3 regions of the Pantoea sp. GABEPS69 genome follow, and region 2 is predicted to be linked to each of the others. Evidence: predicted binding sites of a transcription regulator. Region 2 holds the regulator's gene; each other region holds the start of a gene.
What was found. Region 2 encodes Fur, which represses iron uptake genes when iron is present. Its sites were predicted from a motif close to ATAATAATGAGAACNACTATCAA; they were not measured.

Region 1 (7,838 bases), 380 kb from region 2:
GCGCCGTCGCGCGCCGCGATCTGCTCGCACAGCGTGCGCAGCTGATCGGCGTCGCCGTGGTAGATCACCGCGTCGAAATGGGTGGCGAACAGATCTTTCGCCAGCGCGATGCGCGCCTGTACCGCCTGCGGCAGCGCCTGGCGCAGCTTGCGGTGCAGCTCATCGTCCGGCCAGAGCGCCTGACTGCCGACGCTGGTCACCGCCGCCAGCTGCACCAGCGCGTCCTGCTCGTTATCGGCGAGGCAAAGCACGCGTTCGCGCGGCAGCAGCGAGAAGGTGTTGCGCTCGCCGGTCGGACCGGTCAGCAGCCGCACGGTGCCCGCCTGCGCCAGCGTGGCGTAGCGCTGACAGATCGCGGCCAGTTCCGGCTTGTCCTGTTGCGCCCAGGCCGCCAGGGCTTTATGCGGCTCCAGCAGCGCCTCGCGCAGCGTGCCGTCCGCTGGACGCTCGGCGTCCTGGCGATCAAAGGTGGTGCTCAGCGCCGTTTCCGGGCGGCTGGAGAGCAGGCGGTAGAGATAGAGCGGGCCGCCCGCTTTCGGGCCGGTGCCGGAGAGTCCTTCGCCGCCGAACGGCTGCACGCCGACCACGGCCCCCACCATATTGCGGTTAACGTAGAGGTTGCCGACTTTAGCGCTGGCGGTGACCTGCGCGATGGTTTCATCAATGCGGGTATGCACGCCCAGCGTCAGGCCGTAGCCGCCGGCGTTGATCTGGTCGATCAGCTGCGGCAGCGCATTGCGCGCGAAGCGCACCACGTGCAGCACCGGGCCGAAGATCTCTTTATCGAGATCGCTGACCTGATCGAGCTCGATCAGCGTCGGCTTGATAAAGGTGCCGCTTTGCCACTCCGCGCGATCCTGCGGATGCTCCTGCACCGCCTGGTAGACGGCATTGCCTTTGTTGCGCATCGCCTGGATATGGCGCTCGATATTGGCCTTCGCCTCGGCGTCGATCACCGGGCCGATATCGGTAGAGAGACGCTCTGGATTGCCCATGCGGCATTCGGCCATCGCGCCGCGCAGCATTTTCAGGGTGTGATCCGCCACATCCTCCTGGATGCAGAGCAGACGCAGCGCCGAACAGCGCTGTCCGGCGCTGTCGAACGCCGAGGCGAGGATATCCACCACCACCTGTTCAGTCAGCGCGGAAGAGTCGACGATCATCGCGTTAAGCCCGCCGGTTTCGGCGATAAGCGGCGTCGGACGGCCCTGGGGATCCAGGCGGCCGGCCAGGTTGCGCTGCAGCAGCGTCGCCACCGCGGTAGAGCCGGTAAACATCACGCCGCGCACGCGCGCGTCGCGCGTCAGCTGCGCGCCAACGGTTTCGCCGTCGCCCGGCAGCAGTTGCAGCACACCCGCAGGCACGCCGGCATCCAGCAGAATGCGCACCGCCTGCGCGGCGATCAGCGGAGTCTGCTCCGCCGGCTTGGCCAGCACGCTATTGCCCGCCGCCAGCGCGGCCGCGATCTGGCCGGTAAAGATCGCCAGCGGGAAGTTCCACGGGCTGATACAGACCACCGGGCCAAGCGGGCGATGCGTTTCATTGTCGAAATCGTCACGCACCATACCGGCGTAGTAGCGCAGGAAATCAACCGCTTCGCGCACTTCGGCGATGGCGTTGTTATAGGTTTTGCCCGCTTCGCGCACCAGAATGCCGATCAGCTGCTGCATGCCGTCTTCCATATACTGCGCGGCGCGATCGAGGATCGCCGCGCGCTCGTCCGGCGGCGTCGCGAACCAGATTGGACCGGCGTTCACCGCCGCATCCAGCGCCAGCGACACTTCCGCTTCGCTGGCTTCACGCACCTGACCGACGATATCGCCCGGCGCGGCTGGATTGATTACCGGACGGGTTTCGCCGTCGCCCAGCTCGCCGTCGATAATTGGCTGCGCCAGCCAGGGCTGCGCGGCGCTGCTCAGCAGGGCGCTGGAGAGTGACGCCAGACGATGTTCGTTGGCCATATCGATGCCCGCCGAGTTGCTGCGTCCCGCGCCGTAGAGATCGCGCGGCAGCGGGATCTTGGGATGCGGCAGGCCAATCGCCCCTTCGCTCGCGCCCAGTTTTTCCACTGCCGCCACCGGATCGGCCACCAGTTCGTCAATCGGCAGCGAGGTATCGGCGATACGGTTAACGAAAGAGGTATTGGCGCCGTTTTCCAGCAGGCGACGCACCAGGTAGGCGAGCAGGGTTTCATGGGTGCCCACCGGCGCATAAATACGGCACGGACGATTGAGCTTGCCGTCCGCCACTTTGCCGACCACCTGCTCGTAGAGCGGTTCGCCCATGCCGTGCAGGCACTGGAACTCATACTGGCCCGGATAGTAGTTATTGCCCGCCAGCTGGTAGATGGCCGCCAGCGTATGGGCATTGTGCGTAGCGAACTGCGGATAGATCAGGTTCGGCACCGCCAGCAGCTTGCGCGCGCAGGCGAGATAGGAGATATCGGTGTAGACCTTGCGGGTATAGACCGGATAACCTTCGAGACCTTCCACCTGGGCGCGTTTGATTTCGCTGTCCCAGTAGGCGCCTTTCACCAGGCGGATCATCAGGCGGCGGCGACTGCGCTGCGCCAGATCGATCAGCGAGTCGATGACGAACGGGCAACGCTTCATATAGGCCTGGATCACGAAGCCGATGCCGTTCCAGCCCTCCAGCTCCGGCTCAAAGCAGAGCTTCTCCAGCAGATCGAGCGACAGCTCGAGGCGATCCGCCTCTTCGGCGTCGATATTGATGCCGATGTCGTAAGAGCGCGCCAGCAGCGTCAGGGATTTCAGAATAGGGTAGAGCTCCTCCATCACGCGATCGTACTGCGCGCGGCTGTAGCGCGGGTGCAGGGCGGAAAGCTTGATCGAGATGCCGGGGCCTTCATAAATGCCGCGTCCGTTAGAGGCTTTGCCGATAGCGTGGATCGCCTGCTGGTAGGAGACCAGGTAGGCTTTGGCGTCGCTGGCGGTCAGCGCCGCTTCGCCCAGCATATCGTAGGAGTAGCGGAAGCCTTTCTCTTCCAGCTTGCGCGCGTTCGCCAGCGCCTCGGCGATGGTTTCGCCGGTAACAAACTGTTCGCCCATCAGGCGCATCGCCATATCGACGCCTTTGCGCACCAGCGGCTCGCCGCTCTTGCCGATAATGCGGTTCAGCGAGCGCGACAGATTGGCTTCGTTGTGCGTGGAGACCAGACGTCCGGTAAACAGCAGACCCCAGGTGGCGGCGTTAACGAACAGAGAAGGGCTGCGGCCCAGATGCGACTGCCAGTTGCCGTTGCTGATTTTGTCGCGGATCAGCGCGTCGCGCGTCGGCTTATCGGGAATACGCAACAGCGCTTCCGCCAGGCACATCAGCGCCACGCCCTCCTGAGAGGAGAGCGAGAACTCCTGCAGCAGGCTTTGCACCATGCCGGCGCGTCCGGTTGCCCCTTTCTGGTGCCGCAGCTTGTCGGCGAGGCTGTAGGCGAGCTGATGCGTTTTCTCCGCCAGCGCCGCCGGCAGACGCGCCTGCTCCAGCAGCATCGGCACCGCGTCGGTCTCGGGGCGACGCCAGGCGGCGGTGATCGCGGCGCGCGCCACAGACTGCGGCAGAATATGCTCGGCGAAATCGAGGAACGGCTGATGCGTCTCTTCCGGGGCGATCTCTTCCTGCTCTACCTGCGCGCCCGCCGTCATGGGGACCTCCGGCAGGGCGTCGCCGCTCTCCAGCTGGCCGAGGTAGTTGAAAATCGCCTGCTTAATCAGCCAGTGCGGCGTGCGGTCAACCTTCTGCGCCGCCAGTTTAATGCGTTCGCGGGTGGCCTCATCCAGCTTCACCCCCATCGTTGTCGTGCCCATGACCTGTCTGCTCCTGTCTTTAGCTCTCATACTGCGTGGCCAGCACTATCTCTGATGTTGCAACTTTGTGCAACCGTGTTAAGTGTGACCTGCTTAACAGCCTTTTTAATGATTAATTTGTTAACGCTCGAAAAGGCGGCATGGAACTTGCTGCAAGAATCTCGCCACAATTGCGCGGCGCTAACTTACTGCACTGTAGGCGGTTTACCGGGGTGCAACTGTGGAACTGTGAGCGAGTGCAACCTGTTAACAAAATTTAGTGATTAACAGGTGAAATCGCTGTAATGCCTGTGTTAAATCCATTGTGCGCATCGCGCCTTTCCGGCAGGATACCGCGCCTCAGGAAAGAGCAGGCGCCTGAATCTGGAAAAAAACCTGCGGCCCCGTCCCGTTCCGACGCGGCCACAGCGTGCGGTTTCTCTCGGGAAATCAACTATAAAGTGGAGAGACGAATGAGTGTAAGCACACCGATGCTGGTGACTTTTTTAATTTATATCCTTGGGATGGTGCTGATAGGCTTCATCGCTTACCGTTCCACCAAAAACTTCGACGATTACATTCTGGGCGGCCGCAGTCTGGGCAGTTTTGTGACCGCGCTGTCGGCGGGCGCCTCTGATATGAGCGGCTGGCTGCTAATGGGGCTGCCGGGCGCGATTTTTCTCTCCGGCATTTCGGAAAGCTGGATCGCCATCGGTCTGACGATCGGCGCCTGGCTGAACTGGAAGATCGTAGCGGGGCGTCTGCGCGTGCAAACCGAGCACCATGACAATGCCCTGACGCTGCCCGATTTCTTCACCAGCCGCTTCGAAGATAAAAGCAAAATCCTGCGCGTTATCTCTGCGCTGGTGATCCTGATCTTCTTCACCATCTATTGCGCCTCGGGCGTAGTGGCGGGCGCGCGCCTGTTTGAAAGCACCTTTGGCATGAGCTATGAAACCGCGCTGTGGGCCGGTGCGGCGGCGACCATCCTTTATACGCTGGTGGGCGGCTTCCTTGCGGTGAGCTGGACCGATACCGTGCAGGCAACCCTGATGATTTTCGCGCTGATCCTGACGCCGGTGATCGTGATTGTCGCCGTTGGCGGACTGGACGACTCGCTGGCGGTCATTGAGGCGAAAAGCATCGAAAACCTCAATATGCTGAAAGGGCTCGATTTCGTCGCGGTGATTTCGCTGCTGGGCTGGGGACTAGGCTATTTTGGTCAGCCGCACATCCTGGCGCGCTTTATGGCGGCGGATTCGCATCGCTCGATCCGCACTGCGCGCCGCATCGGCATGGCCTGGATGGTGCTCTGCCTGGCAGGCGCGGTGGCGGTCGGCTTCTTCGGCATCGCCTACTTCCAGAACCACCCGGAGCAGGCGGCGAACGTCAGCGGCAACGGCGAGCGTGTCTTTATCGAGCTGGCGCGCATTCTGTTCAATCCGTGGATCGCCGGCATTCTGCTCTCGGCCATCCTGGCGGCGGTGATGTCGACCCTCAGCTGTCAGCTGCTGGTCTGCTCCAGCGCGCTGACCGAAGATCTCTATAAAGGCTTCCTGCGCAAAAACGCCAGCCAGAAAGAGCTGGTGTGGTTTGGCCGCGCCATGGTGCTGCTGGTGGCGCTGATCGCCATCGCGCTTGCCTCGAACCCGGATAACCGCGTGCTGGGGCTGGTAAGCTACGCCTGGGCCGGTTTCGGCGCCGCCTTTGGTCCGGTGGTACTGTTCGGCGTCTGCTGGAAACGCATGACACGCAACGGCGCGCTGGCGGGCATGGTGATCGGCGCGGCGACGGTGCTGATCTGGAAACAGTATGGCTGGCTGGGCCTGTATGAAATCATTCCGGGCTTCGCCTTCTCCAGCATCGCCATTGTGCTCTTCAGCCTGCTGGGTCGCGAGCCGTCCGCCGCTGCGCAGCAGCGTTTCGACGCGGCCGAAGCGGAATACCTGACCAAATAATTCATTACAACATACAAACCCGCTTCCCGTAGGGGAGCGGGCTTTTTTGCGTCTTCAGCTGGAGAAATAATTTCGCTGCATTACTTGTTTTTTCCTGCGCGATAATGATAATCGGTATCGTTCGCATTTTACCTAACTTTACCTGCGATTGACGCTGCTTAACATTCAAGAGGTCGGCGATGTTTGTTCCCTTTCTTATCATGCTGCGCGAAGGCCTGGAAGCGGCGCTGATCGTCAGCCTGATCGCCAGCTATCTGAAGCGTACCGGCCGTACCCGCTGGTTTCCCGCGCTGTGGGCGGGCGTGTTTATCGCGGCGGCGCTCTGCCTCGCGCTCGGCATTATCATCAACCAGACCACCGGCGAATTCCCGCAGAAGCAGCAGGAGCTGTTCGAGGGCATCGTGGCCGTGGTCGCGGTGGCGATCCTGACCTCGATGGTGTTCTGGATGCGCAAAGTGGCGCGCAATATGCGCGCGCAGCTTGAACAGGCGGTCGATCAGGCGCTGAATCAGAGCGGACGCGGCGGGCTGGCGCTGGTGCTGATGGTGTTTCTCGCCGTGGCGCGTGAAGGGCTGGAGTCGGTGTTCTTTCTGCTGGCGGCTTTTACCCAGGATGTCGGCTACGCGCCGCCTGTGGGCGCCGTGCTCGGGCTGGCGACGGCGGTAGTACTGGGCATGCTGCTCTACTGGGGCGGCGTACGCCTGAATATGGCGCACTTCTTCCGCTGGAGCAGCCTGTTTATTCTGTTCGTCGCCGCCGGGCTGGCGGCGGGCGCTGTGCGCGCCTTTCATGAGGCGGGCCTGTGGAACCATTTTCAGACTGTCGCATTCGACCTGAGCAACGTGCTCTCTACTCATTCGCTGGCGGGCACGCTGCTTGAGGGCGTGCTGGGCTATCAGGAAGCGCCGAGCGTCAGCGAAGTGGCGGCCTATTTTCTCTATCTTATTCCGGCGCTGCTGCTGTTTTTACTGCCGGCGCGTCCGGCGCGCCAACTCTCGACTAAACAGGGATAACTCTATGATGATTCGCTTTCGCCGCAAAACCCTGCTGGCTTCGCTGCTGGCGCTGACGGGAACCGCTGCGGCCGCCGATATTCCGCAGGTCGCCGTCAGCGTGACGGATACCCAGTGCGAACCGATGCAGCTGACGGTCAAGCCAGGCAAAACCCAGTTTCTGATCAAGAACAACAGTCAGAAAGCGCTGGAGTGGGAGATTTTGAAAGGCGTGCTGGTGGTGGAAGAGCGCGAAAATATCGCGCCGGGCTTCAGCCAGAAGCTCACCGCTAACCTTGAGCCGGGCGAGTATGAGATGACCTGCGGCCTGCTGAGCAATCCGAAAGGCAAACTGATCGTGCAGGGCGAGGCGTCGCCAGCCGCGAAAGCGGGCAAACCCGACGTGCTGGCATTGGCCGGTCCCATCACCGCCTATAAAGCCTACGTGACGCAGGAAGTAACGCAGCTGGCGGCGAGCACCGAAGCCTTTACCCATGCGGTTAAAGCGGGCGATATCGAGAAAGCGAGAGCGCTCTATGCGCCGACCCGCCAGCACTACGAGCGTATCGAGCCTATCGCCGAGCTTTTCTCCGATCTTGACGGCAGCATCGACGCGCGCGAAGACGATTACGAGAAGAAAGCGGAAGATCCGAAATTCACCGGCTTCCACCGCCTGGAAAAAGCGCTGTTCAGCGATAACAGCACCAAAGGCATGGAGGGCTACGCCACCCAGCTCAACCGCGACGTGCAGGATCTGCAGACCCGTATCAGCGAGCTGGCGTTCCCGCCGGTGAAAGTGGTCGGCGGCGCGGCCGGGCTAATCGAAGAGGTCGCCTCCAGTAAAATCTCCGGCGAAGAGGATCGCTACAGCCGCACCGACCTGTGGGATTTCCAGGCGAACATCGACGGCGCGCAAAAGATTGTCGATCTGCTGCGTCCGCAGCTGCAGCAGGCGAATCCGCAGCTGCTGGCGAAAGTCGACGGTAACTTCAAAAAAGTCGACGCCATTCTGGGCAAGTATCGCGAGGGAGAGGGCTTCGCCTCCTACGAAAAACTCACCAGCGCGGATCGCAATGCGCTGAAAGGTC
Region 2 (7,838 bases):
TCGCTGCGTCTTGATATTTTTCATCATAAAATAAGTTAGGGTCGTTCGCCAGACGTCTCGGCAGTTAATGGTGCTTTTTGGTGATAATTATCACAGAAGAGACGCGTATAATTTGCGAGGCGAATTAATTTGTCATTACACTGCGCAACGTGAAGTGTAGTGTCAATCAACCCCTGCGGCTGACAATAAAAAGCAAGCGGCGCAGGGCGACAAGCCAGTCTCATAGGGGGAAAGGACAAATGTTAGGTTACTTACAGAAGGTTGGCCGCGCGCTGATGGTGCCGGTAGCGACCCTGCCGGCAGCGGCGATATTAATGGGGGTCGGCTACTGGCTCGATCCGGACGCCTGGGGCGCAAGCAACGCGCTCGCCGCGCTGCTGATAAAATCGGGCGCGGCCATTATTGAGCATATGTCCGTACTCTTTGCTATCGGCGTGGCTTATGGGCTGTCAAAAGATAAAGATGGCGCAGCGGCGCTGACCGGCTTCGTCGGTTTTCTGGTGGTGACGACGCTCTGCTCGCCGGCTGCCGTATCGATGATCCAAAAAATACCGCTGGATCAGGTGCCCGCCGCCTTTGGCAAAATCGAAAACCAGTTTGTCGGCATCATGGTGGGCATTATCTCCGCGGAGGTCTATAACCGCTTTAGCCATGTCGAACTGCCGAAGGCGCTCTCTTTCTTCAGCGGACGCCGCCTGGTGCCTATCCTCGTCTCATTCCTGATGATCGCGGTTGCCTTCATTCTGATGTATATCTGGCCGCTGATCTTTAACGGACTGGTGAGCTTTGGCGAACATATTCAGAAGCTGGGCTCGGTCGGCGCGGGCGTCTACGCCTTCTTTAACCGTCTGCTGATCCCGGTCGGCCTGCATCATGCGCTTAACTCGGTGTTCTGGTTCGACGTCGCGGGCATCAACGATATTCCTAAATTCCTCGGCGGCGCGCAGTCAATCGCTAACGGCACCGGCATTGTCGGCATCACGGGACGCTATCAGGCGGGCTTCTTCCCGATCATGATGTTCGGCCTGCCTGGCGCGGCGCTGGCGATCTATCACTGCGCGCGACCGGAAAACCGCGTTAAAGTCGGCAGCATCATGCTGGCCGCGGCCTTCGCGGCCTTCTTCACCGGCATTACCGAGCCGCTAGAGTTCTCCTTTATGTTCGTCGCGCCGGTGCTTTACGTCATCCACGCGGTGCTGACCGGCATCTCGGTATTTATCGCCGCCAGCATGCACTGGATCGCCGGCTTCGGCTTTAGCGCCGGTCTGGTGGATATGGTGCTGTCGAGCCGCAACCCGCTGGCGACCCACTGGTGGATGCTGATCCCGCAGGGCATCGTCTTCTTTGCGCTCTACTATGTGGTATTCCGCTTCACGATTAAGAAGTTCAACCTGATGACGCCGGGCCGCGAGCTGGCGGTGGCGGGCGACGAAACGGACGGCTACGACGTTAACGTCGACACAACCGACAACGGCGAGAGCGCGACCGAATCGCTGGCGCGTCGCTATATCGGCGCCGTCGGCGGCTCCGATAACCTGACCGGCATCGACGCCTGTATCACGCGTCTGCGTCTCAACGTAAAAGACTCGGCGCAGGTCAATGAGTCCGTTGCCAAACATCTGGGCGCGTCCGGCGTTATCCGCCTGAATAAACAGAGCGTGCAGGTGATTGTCGGCACCCAGGCGGAAAGCATCGCCACCGCAATGAAAAAAGTGCTGACAAAAGGGCCGGTCGCCTCGGCGGGCGGCGCTTCAGCAGCGCCTGCCGCGCCAGCGGCAAAACCGCAGGCCGTGCTGAATCGCGAGACCAAAACCATTGTGACGCTGATGGCGCCGGTGAGCGGCGAAGTAGTCGCGCTGGAGGTGGTGCCTGACGAAGCCTTCGCCAGCAAGGCGGTAGGCGAAGGGCTGGCGATCAAGCCGAGCGGTAAAACCGTGGTGGCGCCGGTTGCCGGCACCGTGGTGAAGATCTTCGACACCAACCATGCTTTCTGTCTGGAAACCAGCAGCGGCGTCGAAATTGTGGTGCATATGGGCCTCGACACCGTGGCGCTGGGCGGCAAAGGCTTTACCCGCCTGGTGGAAGAGGGCGCAACGGTCGCGGCGGGTCAGCCGGTGCTGGAGATGGATCTTGATTTCCTTAACGGCAACGCACGTTCGATGATCAGTCCGGTGGTCGTCAGCAACAGCGAAGATTTCGCCGGGCTGACGCTGCTGGCGACCGGCACGGTAGTAGCTGGCGAAACCCCGCTTTACGAGGTAAAAGGCTAAGCCCCTAACCGCATCGCCATAAAAAAAGCAGGCAGGAAGCGATTCCTGCCTTTTTTCGTTTTATCGCCTTAACAAACCGGTTGTTTCCCTTCGACGCTTTGTGGATCATACTCCGTTACTTCGTGGTACAAACCACCCGCTATACGTATTGAGGATTGAGAGATGAGTGAGGCTGAAGCCCGCCCAACTAACTTTATTCGTCAGATCATCGACGAAGATTTGGCGAGCGGCAAGCACAGTAGCGTGCATACCCGTTTTCCGCCTGAGCCCAATGGCTATCTGCATATCGGCCATGCTAAATCGATCTGCCTGAACTTCGGCATCGCTCAGGACTATCAGGGGCAGTGCAACCTGCGTTTCGACGATACCAACCCGGTTAAAGAGGATATGGAGTTCGTCGAGTCCATCAAGCGCGACGTGCAATGGCTGGGCTTTGAGTGGAGTGGTGACGTTCGTTATTCCTCAGATTACTTCGATCAGCTTTATCACTACGCGGTTGAACTGATCAATAAAGGTCTGGCCTATGTCGACGAGCTGACGCCGGAAGAGATCCGCGAATATCGCGGTACCCTGACCGCGCCGGGCAAAAACAGCCCCTATCGCGACCGCAGCGTCGAAGAGAACCTGGCGCTGTTCGAAAAAATGCGCAACGGCGAATTCGCCGAGGGTAAAGCCTGCCTGCGCGCCAAAATCGATATGGCGTCCAGCTTTATCGTGATGCGCGATCCGGTGCTCTACCGCATTAAGTTCGCCGAGCATCACCAGACCGGCAAAAAGTGGTGCATCTATCCGATGTACGACTTTACCCACTGCATCTCCGATGCGCTGGAAAACATTACCCATTCGCTCTGTACGCTGGAGTTCCAGGATAACCGTCGCCTCTATGACTGGGTGCTGGATAACATCTCTATACCGGTGCATCCGCGCCAGTATGAGTTTTCGCGTCTTAACCTCGAATATGCGGTGATGTCGAAGCGCAAGCTGACGCAGCTGGTCAGCGAAAACGTAGTGGAAGGCTGGGACGATCCGCGCATGCTGACCGTATCGGGCCTGCGCCGTCGCGGCTACACCGCCGCCTCGATCCGCGAGTTCTGCCGCCGTATCGGCGTTACCAAACAGGATAACGTGGTCGAGATGGCGTCGCTGGAATCCTGCATTCGCGACGATCTGAACGAAAACGCGCCGCGCGCCATGGCGGTGCTCGATCCGCTGAAAGTGGTGATTGAGAACCTGCCGGCCGGCCATAACGAAATCATCACCATGCCGAATCATCCGAACAAGCCGGAGATGGGCACCCGCGAAGTGCCGTTTGGCCGTGAAGTCTGGATCGATCGCGCTGACTTCCGCGAAGAAGCCAATAAGCAGTACAAGCGACTGGTGCTGGGCAAAGAGGTACGCCTGCGCAACGCTTACGTGATCCGCGCCGAGCGCGTGGCAAAAGATGAAGAGGGGAATATCACCTGCATCTACTGCACCTGCGACGTCGATACCCTGAGCAAAGATCCGGCTGACGGCCGCAAGGTGAAAGGCGTGATCCACTGGGTCTCCGCCGACCATGCGCTGCCGGCGGAATTCCGCCTTTACGATCGCCTGTTCAGCGTGCCGAATCCAGGCGCGGAAGAGGATTTCCTGACCACCATCAACCCGAATTCGCTGGAAATTCGTCAGGGATTCGTCGAGCCAGGTTTGCAGAACGCCAGCCCGGAAGCGCCTTACCAGTTTGAGCGTGAAGGCTACTTCTGTGCCGACAGCCACTATTCGCGTCCGAACCAGCTGGTGTTTAACCGCACCGTGGGTCTGCGCGATACCTGGGCGAAAATCGGCGATTAAATTTTTGCATTAACGGCATGATAAAATTACTACAGGGCGAGCAATCGCCCTTTTTTATATCTGCAATTAGCTGCAAGGCAATTTTTTGTTCTGTAACAAATGATTACCGCTTGTCTGACCAGTCTGGGAGTTGTCTGAGTTAACGAAAATTAATCAATTTCCAGATGTGAATTTCGTTTTTTCAGGTAGGCTATTCGCTCTTTGAAGAGGCTATGCGGGCATAAAAAGGAAAAATGATGACGGCTCTTGGTCAGGAAGCAAAACACAGCGTGGTAGTTTTACATCAGTTAATCGAACGTATATTCAATCAGCCTTCAGGCGAAGACGATACCTTCGAACTGCTGCTTTCGCACTTCCATCCCGATTTCCGCATGGTCACGCCGCAGGGTCGGCTGCTCGATTTGAATCAAACGGAAGAGTTGTTTCGTCAGCTACAGGGGCGTCGCGAAGGCATGCGCATCGCCACCAGCGAACACGCGGTAATCTCTCAGGGCAAAGATGAGGTCACTATTCAGTATCGCGAGCTGCAGATGATTAACGGCAGCGATCAGGCGCGCATCTCGCTGGCGATCCTCGACTGCACCACGTCGATTCCCCGCTGGCGCTATCTGCACGAAACGCTGGTCGGCTGACGGCATAAAAAAAGCCGGTACACAGACCGGCTTATAGAATTACTGCATAGCACACATCTTTACTGATCGTGGAGCGTTTCGTCTTCGCGGCAATCGCCCAGCGAGCAGTGTCCATAGAGATAGAGGCTGTGGTTCGTCAGCTTGATGCCGTGGCGGGTAGCAATATCTCGCTGGCGCGATTCGATTGATTCGTCGCTAAATTCGATAACTTTACCGCAGTCGAGGCAGATCAGGTGATCGTGATGATGCTGCTGGGTCAGTTCGAAAACCGATTTTCCGCCTTCGAAGTTATGACGCGTCACGATGCCCGCATCGTCAAACTGGTTCAGTACGCGATAAACGGTAGCCAGACCAATCTCTTCGCCCATATCAATCAGGCGTTTATACAGATCTTCCGCGCTGACGTGATGGCACTGAGGTTCCTGAAGCACTTCCAGAATTTTAAGTCTGGGCAGCGTGACTTTCAGGCCAGCCTTCTTTAATGCGGTGTTGTTGTCAGTCATGCGGATATTGTCCTGTTACTTTGCTGGTTACTTGAGGCGCCTTGCCTTGAATGTCGTTCGGTGTCTATTCTCATTTGCGTCTCATTATAGAGGTGAAGTTTTGAAATGAAAACCGAGGGAAACGCCTGAAATCAACACGGGCTGTAAGAAGATGCGTAACGGCGCCGGGCGGAGAAATGCAGGAGGTTCGTTATCATCTCGCTAACTTCCTGACCTCGCGGAAGAAATAAGCAGATAACCGATGTGGGTATTGTACAGAATCAGAGATAAAAGTTAAAAATCTGTAGCTATTATTTCTATAGGAAAAACCATTAACTCAATGTGAGCCAGCGCCCACATTGAGTATGTGGGTAATCAGGCTTCGATGATCGCCTGCAGCTGCAGCTCATCGGAAATCTGCTTAACCCAGGCCTCGACGCGCTGATTGGTCAGTTCCGGCTGACGATCTTCGTCAATCGCCAGGCCGAGGAAGTGCTTGTCGTCCGCCAGACCTTTAGAGGCTTCGAAATGGTAGCCTTCGGTCGGCCAGTGGCCGACGATCACCGCGCCGTTCGGCTCGATAATGTCGCGAATGGTGCCCATCGCGTCGCAGAAATATTCCGCATAGTCTTCCTGATCGCCGCAGCCGAAAAGCGCGACCAGCTTGCCGTTGAAATCGATCTCTTCCAGCGTCGGGAAGAAGTCGTCCCAGTCGCACTGCGCTTCGCCGTAGTACCAGGTCGGAATGCCCAGCAGCAGGATATCGAACGCCTCGAGATCTTCTTTCGTGCTCTTGGCAATGTCATGCACTTCCGCAACCTCTTTGCCCAGTTGTTTCTGGATCATTTTTGCAATGTTTTCGGTGTTGCCGGTATCGCTGCCAAAGAAGATGCCTACGATTGCCATGGGGTAAATAACCTCTTAAATCCTGATAATGAGTGCATGCGCAGAGCGCACAATTAAGCGAATGATAGCAGAGCGGGCAAAAGGGCGGAACTCGAAAAGCCGCTCCATTTGCTTCTGCGTGCGCTTTGCGCTATTCAGCCCAGTTTGAGTTGCGCCAGCAGCATTTGTTCAATCAGTTCGCTGCGGCTGATATTGCGCTGCTCAGCCAGGGTGTTTAACGCATCCACGGCTTCGCTGGTCATTTTGAGTTCGACACGACGCAGCCCGCGCACTTTGTCACGTTTCAGTTGATTGCGCTTATTGATGCGCAGCTGTTCATCACGCGAGAGCGGACTGGTTTTCGGTCGACCGGGCCGACGCTCGTTTGCAAACAGATCCAGCGTAGTGCGGTCAGTGTGTTCTTTTGCCATGGGTTAGTAAAACTAGCGGCGCGAGCAGGCGCGTTTATAACGAAATGGGCCATTGCCGCGGCAAAAAAATGAGCAGCGGCAAAATTTAGCGCGCCATCATACTCCAGCCGAAGTGATGACGCCAATGCTAAACCGCGAACGGCAAGCTTTTGCTTTTAAAGCGCAAAAAAGCGGCGGACGCTGCGCAATACGGCATCAGGTTTCTCGGCGTGCACCCAGTGGCCGGCGCCGCTGATGACGTGCGCATGCGCGGCGGGAAACTGACGTAGCAGCGCGTCGCGATGCTGGTTGTCGAGATAGGGCGAGTCGCCGCCGCGTATAAAGAGCGCGGGATGCGGCCAGGGCGGCACCGCTTCCCAGCCAGATATTGTAGCGTAATTTTCCCATAGCGCCGGAACGTTGAAGCGCCACTCGCCATCCTGAAACGATTTGAGAATAAACTGGATGACGCCTTCTTCCTTTATATGAGCACGCATCACCTGCGCGGCCTCGCTGCGCTGGCGCACGCCCGCGTCGCTAACGGCACGGATGGCGGCGAAAATCTCGTCGTGGCGTCGCGTCTGATAATCTACCGGCGCGATGTCGATCATCACCAGCCTCTCCAGGCGCTGTGGCGCCAGCGCGCTCATCGCCATGGCGATTTTTCCGCCCATTGAGTGGCCGATAACGGCGACGCGATCGATCTGGTGCGCATCCAGGGTGTCGAGCATATCCTGCGCCATGGCGCGATAGCTCATCTCGTCGGCGCGCGGCGACAGGCCGTGGTTGCGCACATCTACCTGTATCAGCGGGCCCGCGTCTTTCAGGCCGCGCGCCAGCACGCCGAGGTTATCCAGACTGCCGAACAGGCCGTGAATAAACAGGATGGGCAAGGAAGCAGCGATTGATTGGTCAGTTTGCAGACGAGCATTTAAAATCATGGCAAAGTTCTTAAGATGGGGACCTTGGGTTAGGTTATCATGCTTTCACCTTTCCAGGCGCGACGACACGGCAGGCTTTAGGGCATATTCCGACTTTTGCCGTCTGAGCGTGCGAAGGCTATCAGCCCGCCTGGATTTAACTTTATAATCCTTATGTTAGAACCCGCCTGTCTCGCCAGCAACCGAGCGTTGCAACGGCGTTTTTCAGGCTGGCGTGGTTCTGTCACGAGTCGAAACCGTACGGAAAAAGATGAAAACGATCGAAGTTGACGAAGACCTCTACCGCTATATCGCCAGCCACACGCAACATATCGGCGAGAGCGCCTCTGACATTTTACGGCGGATGCTAAAATTTAATGCCGGTCAAAGTGCGCCTGCGGCAGCGGCG
Region 3 (7,838 bases), 460 kb from region 2:
CCTGCCGGTGATAAATCCGCGCGATACGCCAAAATCTCTACGCCGTCCTGCTGCGCCTGGACCAGTTGGTCTGCGTAACGTGCATCGATGTGACGCGCGGGGGAGACGTCCTCAATCCCCGAGTGCAGAACCGCAAACAACAAAACAGCCCGATGGCCGGCAGCCGCGACGGCGCTTAGCTCGCGCAGGTGCTTCTGGCCTCGGACCGTCACCGCATCCGGAAAATAGCCTTTTCCTTGATGTAAAAGGGTCACGGACTTGACTTCAATATAGCAGTTGCGTCTGCCGCCTGCCTGAAGCAGGAAATCGATTCGGCTCTTTTCCTCGCCATACCTGACTTCAGCCTGGCAGCGCTCATAGCCCGCTAATTCCGGAATTGCAGCGGCGAGCAGCGCCTCTTTAACCAGCTGATTCGCGCGCAGCGTATTGATGCAGATCCAGTGGGCCTGCTGCGTTTCGGTCAGCTCCCAGCTGTGCGGATATTTGCGCGTCAGGCTGTCGGAGGTGGAGTACCACACCGTATCGCCCGGCGTGGCGCAGCCGGTCATCGCGCCGGTGTTGGCGCAGTGGATCGTCAGGGTTTCTCCTTCCGGCGTCACCACGTCGGCGAGAAAACGTTTATAGCGGGCAATCAGTCGGGCGGACTTTAACGGCGGTGAAAACAGCATAGCGCTCCAGAGGTCAGCGGCCAGCTCGCCAGCGCCTGATAGCGCGTGCGGCCCCGCGCGTAGTGCGAGGAAAACAGCGAGAAATGGTCGACGCGAAAGCGCCAGTGAAAGTCGCGCGGCGGCAGCGCGATGCGCGATGCGGCGTCGCGCAGCAGCGTGACGTGCGGATGAAACGGCTGTGCGCTCTGGGCGCAGCCGTGGCGCGCCGCCTGGGCGCGCAGCAGATCGGCGAGCTGCAGCAGGCCGCGCGGCGGCCGCCGACAGCCGATCCACACCACGCCTGGACGCGGCCAGTGGCCGGCGTCGTCGAGATCGATATCGAAGGCGGGCTGCTGAATGCGCGCCGCCAGCTGTTGCAGCTTCTGCGCGGTCTCGCTTTTCACCTCGCCGAGAAAGGCGAGCGTCAGGTGCAGATTGGCCGCGACGATGGGGCGGCCGGCGTCGTCGGCGAAGCTATCGGCGCGCCAGCGCACCAGCTGCTGCTGCAGCGCGTCAGGCAGCCCTATGCCAAAAAACAGGCGTTGCGTCTCCATGGCGGTCTCCGGCAATCCTCGCGGATGAGTGCTACAATGCGCGCCATCTTAACACAGGCTGAACGGGAGTTTGCCGTGAGTGATTTACCGGTCAGCGCCGTGCTGCCCGACCTGCTTCAGGCGCTCGACGCCGCGCCGCAAATTCTGCTGGCGGCCCCGACCGGCGCGGGCAAATCGACCTGGCTGCCGCTGCAGCTGCTGCGGCAGGCGAACCTGCCGGGCCGCATTATTATGCTGGAGCCGCGTCGGCTGGCGGCGCGCAACGTGGCGCAGCGCCTGGCGGAGCAGCTCGGCGAGCAGCCCGGCGCCACCGTCGGCTTCCGCATGCGCGGCGAGAACTGCGTCGGGCCGTCCACCCGGCTGGAGGTGGTGACGGAAGGCATCCTGACGCGCATGCTGCAGCGCGATCCTGAGCTAAGCGGCGTGTCGCTGGTGATCCTCGACGAATTCCACGAGCGCAGCCTGCAGGCGGATCTGGCGCTAGCGCTGCTGCTCGATGTGCAGCAAGGGCTGCGGGACGATCTGAAAATCCTCTTGATGTCGGCGACACTCGACAACGCGCGCCTCTCGGCGCTGCTGCCCGACGCGCCGCTGATCGTCTCCGAAGGACGCAGCTATCCGGTGACGCGTCGCTTCGCCTCGCTCAGCGCCACGCTGCGCTTTGAAGAGGCGGTGGCGCGCGAAACGGCGCAGCTGCTGCGCGAAGAGAGCGGCTCGCTGCTGCTGTTTCTGCCCGGCGTGGCGGAGATTGAGCGGGTGAAGCGCGAGCTGGAGTCGCGCGTAGCGGACAACGTCGATTTGACGCCGCTCTATGGCGCGCTACCGCTGGCGGCGCAGCGCCGCGCAATCCTGCCCGCGCCGGAAGGGCGCCGCAAAGTGGTGCTCGCCACCAATATCGCTGAAACCAGCCTGACCATCGAAGGCATCCGGCTGGTGGTGGACAGCGCGCTGGAGCGCGTCGCGCAGTTCGACGCGCGCAGCGGCGTGACGCGGCTGCTGACCCAGCGCGTCAGCCAGGCGTCGATGACGCAGCGCGCCGGTCGCGCCGGTCGTCTGATGCCCGGCATCTGCCTGCATCTGATCCCTGAAGAGCAGGCGTCGCGCGCCGCCGCGCAGAGCGAAGCGGAAATCATGCACAGCGATCTCGCTGCGCTGTGGATCGAGCTGCTGCAGTGGGGCTGCCAGCAGCCGGATCAGCTGACCTGGCTCGATGCGCCGCCGGAAAAACACCTGCGCGCGGCGCGCGAGCTGCTTAGCCGGCTTGGCGCGCTGGACGACAGCGGCAAGCTGAGCGCGACGGGACGCCGCATGGCGCAGCTCGGCGGCGATCCGCGCCTCAGCGCCGTGCTTTGCGCCGCCGGCCAGGAGCCCGACGCGGCCGCCAGCGCCGCGCTGCTGGTGGCGATTCTGGAAGATCCGCCGCGCAGCGGCTCGCCCGATCTGCGCGACGCGCTGCATCGCCCGCAGCCGCAGTGGCTGCGGCGCGCGAAGCAGTGGCAGACGCGGCTCGGCGTCAGCGGCGGCCGCGTCGATGAAGATCGCTTTCCCGCGCTGCTGGCGGCGGGCTTCGGCGACCGACTGGCGCAGCGCCGCGACAGTGGCGGCCGCTACCAGCTCGCCAACGGCCTGGGCGCGATGCTGGATGCGCAAGAGGGGCTGAACCGCTACGAATGGCTGATCGCGCCCGCCCTGCTGCAGGGCAGCGCGGCGCCGGATGCGCGCATGCTGCTGGCGCTGCCGATCGATATCGACGCGCTGCGTCAGGCGCGGCCGGAGCTGGTAGAGGTGCGCGCCGAAGTCGAGTGGGACGAAGAGAAGGGCACGCTGCGCGCGCTGCGCCGCGAGCAGATCGGCGCGCTGGTGCTGAAGGCGCAGCCGATGGCGCGTCCGGAACCCGAGGTGCTGCACGCCGCAATATTACGCTGGGTGGCGCAAAAAGGTTTGGGCGTGCTGGGCTGGAGCGAGGCGGCGCAGCAGCTGCGCGTGCGGCTGCAGTGCGCCGCGCACTGGCTGCCTGAAGAGAAATGGCCCGCCGTGGACGACGAGTCGCTGCTGGCAACGCTCGACCGCTGGCTGCTGCCGGAGATGGGCGCGGTGCGCGATCTGAAATCGCTGCAGGCGGTCAACCTTGTCAGCGCGCTATTACATTTGCTCACATGGTCGCAACGCCAGCGGCTGGATAGTGCGCTGCCAACTCATTACACTGTGCCGACCGGCAGCCGGCTGCCCATTCGCTACCATGCCGATAAGCCGCCCGCGCTGGCGGTGCGCATTCAGGAGATGTTCGGCGAGGCGAGCAATCCCGCCGTGGCGGAAGGGCGCGTGCCGCTGGTGCTGGAACTGCTGTCGCCCGCGCAGCGGCCGTTGCAGATTACCCGCGATCTGGCCGCCTTCTGGCGCGGCGCTTATCCGGAGGTGCAGAAAGAGATGAAAGGGCGCTATCCCCGCCATCCCTGGCCCGACGATCCGGCCAGCGCGCTGCCCACAAAGCGCACCAAAAAATATTCCCCGCAAGGTTGAGCCGACTGGATCGATTTCAGAGGGTTCCGCCATGCGGAAAAGGTAAAAGCCGCTAGAGTATCGGCGCAGCCAACGTAATGCCTGGAGAATGAAACCAATGTCTGGGAACGATCGCGAACCCATTGGGCGCAAAGGAAAACAACCCAAGCCGCCGCGTAACGCTACGCGTCGGGGTCGCCGCAGGGATGAAGACGATTTTGAAAATGATGATTTTGCCGATGAAGTTGAGGAGAAAGCGCCTGTGCCGCGTAAAAGTAAAGGAAAGCGTCCGCCGCGCGGGAAGCGTCGCTGGCTAGGCTGGCTGATCAAGCTGTTCCTCGTGTTTGTGGTGATTATGGCCGCCTGGGGCGTCTACCTCGACTCGGAGATCCGCGCCCGCATCGACGGCAAAGTGTGGCAGCTGCCCGCGACCGTCTACGGCCGCATGGTCAGCCTGGAACCAGGCATGGCCTACAACAAGAAAGAGATGATCGCGCTGCTGGAAGGCACGCAGTATCGCGAGGTGTCGCGCATCACGCGTCCCGGCGAGTTCTCGGTTAAAGGCAACACCATCGATCTGCTGCGCCGTCCGTTCGACTTCCCGGACAGCAAAGAGGGTCAGGTGCACGCCCAGATGGTGTTCGACGGCGATGAGCTGGGCGAGATTAAAAACCTCGATTCCGGCCGCGACTTCGGCTTCTTCCGTCTCGATCCGCGCCTGATCACCATGCTGCAGTCGCCGAACGGCGAGCAGCGCCTGTTCGTGCCGCGCGCCGGCTTCCCGGATCTGCTGGTCGATACGCTGATCGCGACCGAAGACCGTCATTTCTACGAGCATGACGGCATCAGCCCTTACTCTATCGGCCGCGCCTTCCTCGCCAATATCACGGCCGGGAAAGCGGTGCAGGGCGGCAGTACCCTGACGCAGCAGCTGGTGAAAAACCTGTTCCTGACCAACGAGCGTTCACTGTGGCGTAAAGCGCGCGAAGCCTATATGGCGGTGATTATGGACGCGCGCTACAGCAAGGACCGCATTCTGGAGCTCTACCTGAACGAGGTCTATCTTGGCCAGGCAGGCAACGACCAGATCCGCGGCTTCCCGCTGGCGAGCCTCTACTACTTCGGCCGTCCGGTCGACGAGCTGAGCCTCGATCAGCAGGCGATGCTGGTGGGCATGGTGAAAGGCGCCTCGCTCTATAACCCGTGGCGTAATCCGAAGCTGGCGCTGGAGCGACGCAATCTGGTGCTGCGCCTGCTGCAGCAGCAGAAGGTGATCGACCAGGAGCTCTACGACATGCTCTCGGCGCGCCCGCTCGGCGTGCAGCCGAAGGGCGGCGTCATCACGCCGCAGCCCGCCTTTATGCAGATGGTGCGTAACGAGCTGCAGGCGAAGCTGGGCGACAAGGTCAAAGATCTCTCCGGCGTGAAGATCTTCACCACGCTCGATCCGGTCTCGCAGGACGCGGCGGAAAAAGCGGTGCTCGACGGCATTCCGGCGCTGAAAAAACAGCGCGGCCTGAAAGATCTGGAAACCGCGATGGTGGTGGTCGATCGCTTCAGCGGCGAAGTGCGCGCCATGGTCGGCGGCGCCGATCCGCAGTTCGCCGGCTATAACCGCGCGCTGCAGGCGCGTCGCTCTATCGGCTCGCTGGCGAAACCGGCGACCTATCTGACCGCGCTCAGCCAGCCGAACACCTATCGTCTCAACAGCTGGATCGCCGATGAACCGATCGCGCTGAAGCAGCCGAACGGCACCGTCTGGAAACCGATGAACGACGATCGTCGCTTTAGCGGCAAGGTGATGCTGGTGGACGCGCTGACCAACTCCATGAACGTGCCGACGGTCAATCTCGGCATGACGCTGGGGCTGGACGCGGTAGTGGATACCTGGACCAAACTGGGCGTGCCGAAAGATCAGCTCAACCCGGTGCCGTCGATGCTGCTCGGCGCGCTTAACCTGACGCCGATCGAAGTCGCGCAGGCGTTCCAGTCGATCGCCAGCGGCGGCAACCGCGCCTCGCTGTCGGCGGTACGCTCGGTGATTGCTGAAGACGGCACCGTGCTCTTTCAGAGCTTCCCGCAGGCGCAGCGCGTCGAGCCGGCGCAGGCCGCCTATCTGACGCTCTACACCATGCAGCAGGTCGCCGATCACGGTACGGCGCGCGCGCTGGGCGCGCGTTATCCGAAGGCGCATCTGGCGGGCAAAACCGGCACCACCAACGACCTGATCGACAGCTGGTTCGCCGGGGTCGACGGTAAAGAGGTCGCCATTACCTGGGTGGGCCGCGACAATAACCAGCCGAGCAAGCTGTACGGCGCCAGCGGCGCGATGCAGATCTACCGCCGCTACCTGGATAACCAGGCGCCGATGCCGCTGGTGCTGACGCCGCCGGAAGATGTCTCGATGATGAACGTCGATTCCGCTGGCAACTTCGTCTGCGGCAACGGCAGCAGCACCTGGCGCTCGCTGCCGGTATGGTCGCTCGATCCCGACGCGCTCTGCCAGCAGCAGCAACAGCTGTTCCAGCAGCAACAGCAGCAGTTGCAGGAGCAGCAGAACCAGCAGCAAAATCAGCAGCAGATGCAGCAGCAACAACAGCAGCAGCAGCCGGAGAAGAAAGAAGGCGACGGCGTCGCGGGCTGGATCAAAGATATGTTCGGCGGCAACTAAACCGTCGGTTAAAAAGGGCGCTACGGCGCCCTTTTTTTGTGCCCGATCAATACTGCGCGAATGGCCGCCAGGCGGCGCTGCGCGCGGGATTATCCCTTGCAGAAAGCAAAGCGTTTCGCCTAGAATCCATTCGGCATAATAATCATTCTCGTTTCCATTCGCCTGCCGACTACTTTATTCAAGAGACACTACTATGAATGCGCGAACGACTTTTCCTTGTTATCTGCGCGGCGTTTTTTTCCGCCGCCCGCTGGCTTTGAGCATTGCCGTGATTTTGGGTTCAGCGAGCGCCTCCGCGCTGGCTGAGGAGACGCTAGTGGTTTCGGCGGACGCCCCCTCCGGCGCGGCGCAGGAGAGCGCGTGGGGCCCGGCGCCGACCATCGCCGCGAAACAGAGCGCCACCGGCACCAAAACTGACACCCCGATCGAGAAAAACCCGCAGTCGGTTTCGGTGGTCACGCGCGAAGAGATGGAAAAGCGGCAGATAACCACGGTAAAAGAGGCATTCAACTACACGCCGGGCGTACTGACCGGCAACCGCGGCAGCTCGCAGGTGATCGACGCGCTGTCGATTCGCGGCTTCAGCGAAACCAACACCAACCAGTATCTTGACGGCCTGAAGCTGCAGGGCGACAACTATTCCGAATTCGCCATCGATCCTTACTTCCTTGAGCGCGCCGAGCTGCTGCGCGGCCCGGTTTCGGTGCTCTACGGCAAGAGCAATCCCGGCGGCGTGGTGGCGCTGGTGAGCAAGCGCCCGACCCAGGAAACGCTGCGCGAAGTGCAGTTTCAGATGGGCAGCGACAACCTCTTCTCGACCGGATTCGATTTCGGCGGCGCGCTGGATGACGACGGCGTCTACAGCTACCGTCTGACCGGCCTCGCGCGCAGCGCCGACGCGCAGCAGGAGAGCAACAAAGAGAAGCGCTATACCATTGCGCCCGCGTTTAGCTGGCGCCCGGACGCGAATACCCGTTTCGACCTGCTGACCTATTTCCAGAATGAGCCGGAGACCGGCTATTACGGCTGGCTGCCGCGTCAGGGCACGGTGGTGCCGATTACGCGCGCGGACGGCAGCGAGTACAAACTGCCGACCAATTTCGACGAAGGCGAGCAGAGCAATAAAATTTCGCGCAACACCAAAATGGTGGGCTACAACGCTGAGCACAGCTTCAACGACACCTGGACGGTGCGCCAGAACCTGCGCTACGCCGATCTGCGCACCGACTACCGCAGCATTTACGGCAACGGCTTCGACGCCGCTACGCAGTCGATTACGCGTGCTTCCGCAGTGTCGCAGGAGAGGCTGAATCAGTTCGCCGTCGATACCCAGGCGCAGGCGAAATTCGCCACCGGCGCGCTGGATCATACCCTGCTGCTGGGCGTGGATTTCCAGCGCACGCGCAACGATATTGATGCGCAGTTTGGCACCGCCAGCAGCCTGAACGCCGTTAATCCGCAGTATGG

Region 1: efeU (iron uptake transporter permease EfeU) is a predicted target of Fur. The motif match lies at 5,863-5,885, and genes of this name have one in related genera.
Region 3: fhuA (ferrichrome porin FhuA) is a predicted target of Fur. The motif match lies at 6,507-6,529, and genes of this name have one in related genera.

The regions. Positions count from the first base shown of each region.
Region 1 is NZ_CP118618.1:2,476,370-2,484,207, reverse strand. Features, by position in the region: gene putA (trifunctional transcriptional regulator/proline dehydrogenase/L-glutamate gamma-semialdehyde dehydrogenase) at 1-3,821, opposite strand, end outside; gene putP (sodium/proline symporter PutP) at 4,274-5,758, shown strand; gene efeU (iron uptake transporter permease EfeU) at 5,938-6,771, shown strand; gene efeO (iron uptake system protein EfeO) at 6,776-7,838, shown strand, end outside.
Region 2 is NZ_CP118618.1:2,861,300-2,869,137, reverse strand. Features, by position in the region: gene nagE (N-acetylglucosamine-specific PTS transporter subunit IIBC) at 240-2,270, shown strand; gene glnS (glutamine--tRNA ligase) at 2,433-4,100, shown strand; gene PVE98_RS14020 (hypothetical protein) at 4,337-4,732, shown strand; gene fur (ferric iron uptake transcriptional regulator) at 4,792-5,235, opposite strand; gene fldA (flavodoxin FldA) at 5,590-6,120, opposite strand; gene ybfE (LexA regulated protein) at 6,255-6,530, opposite strand; gene ybfF (esterase) at 6,686-7,450, opposite strand; gene seqA (replication initiation negative regulator SeqA) at 7,701-7,838, shown strand, end outside.
Region 3 is NZ_CP118618.1:3,317,158-3,324,995, reverse strand. Features, by position in the region: gene sfsA (DNA/RNA nuclease SfsA) at 1-668, opposite strand, end outside; gene thpR (RNA 2',3'-cyclic phosphodiesterase) at 647-1,201, opposite strand; gene hrpB (ATP-dependent helicase HrpB) at 1,238-3,721, shown strand; gene mrcB (bifunctional glycosyl transferase/transpeptidase) at 3,819-6,371, shown strand; gene fhuA (ferrichrome porin FhuA) at 6,565-7,838, shown strand, end outside.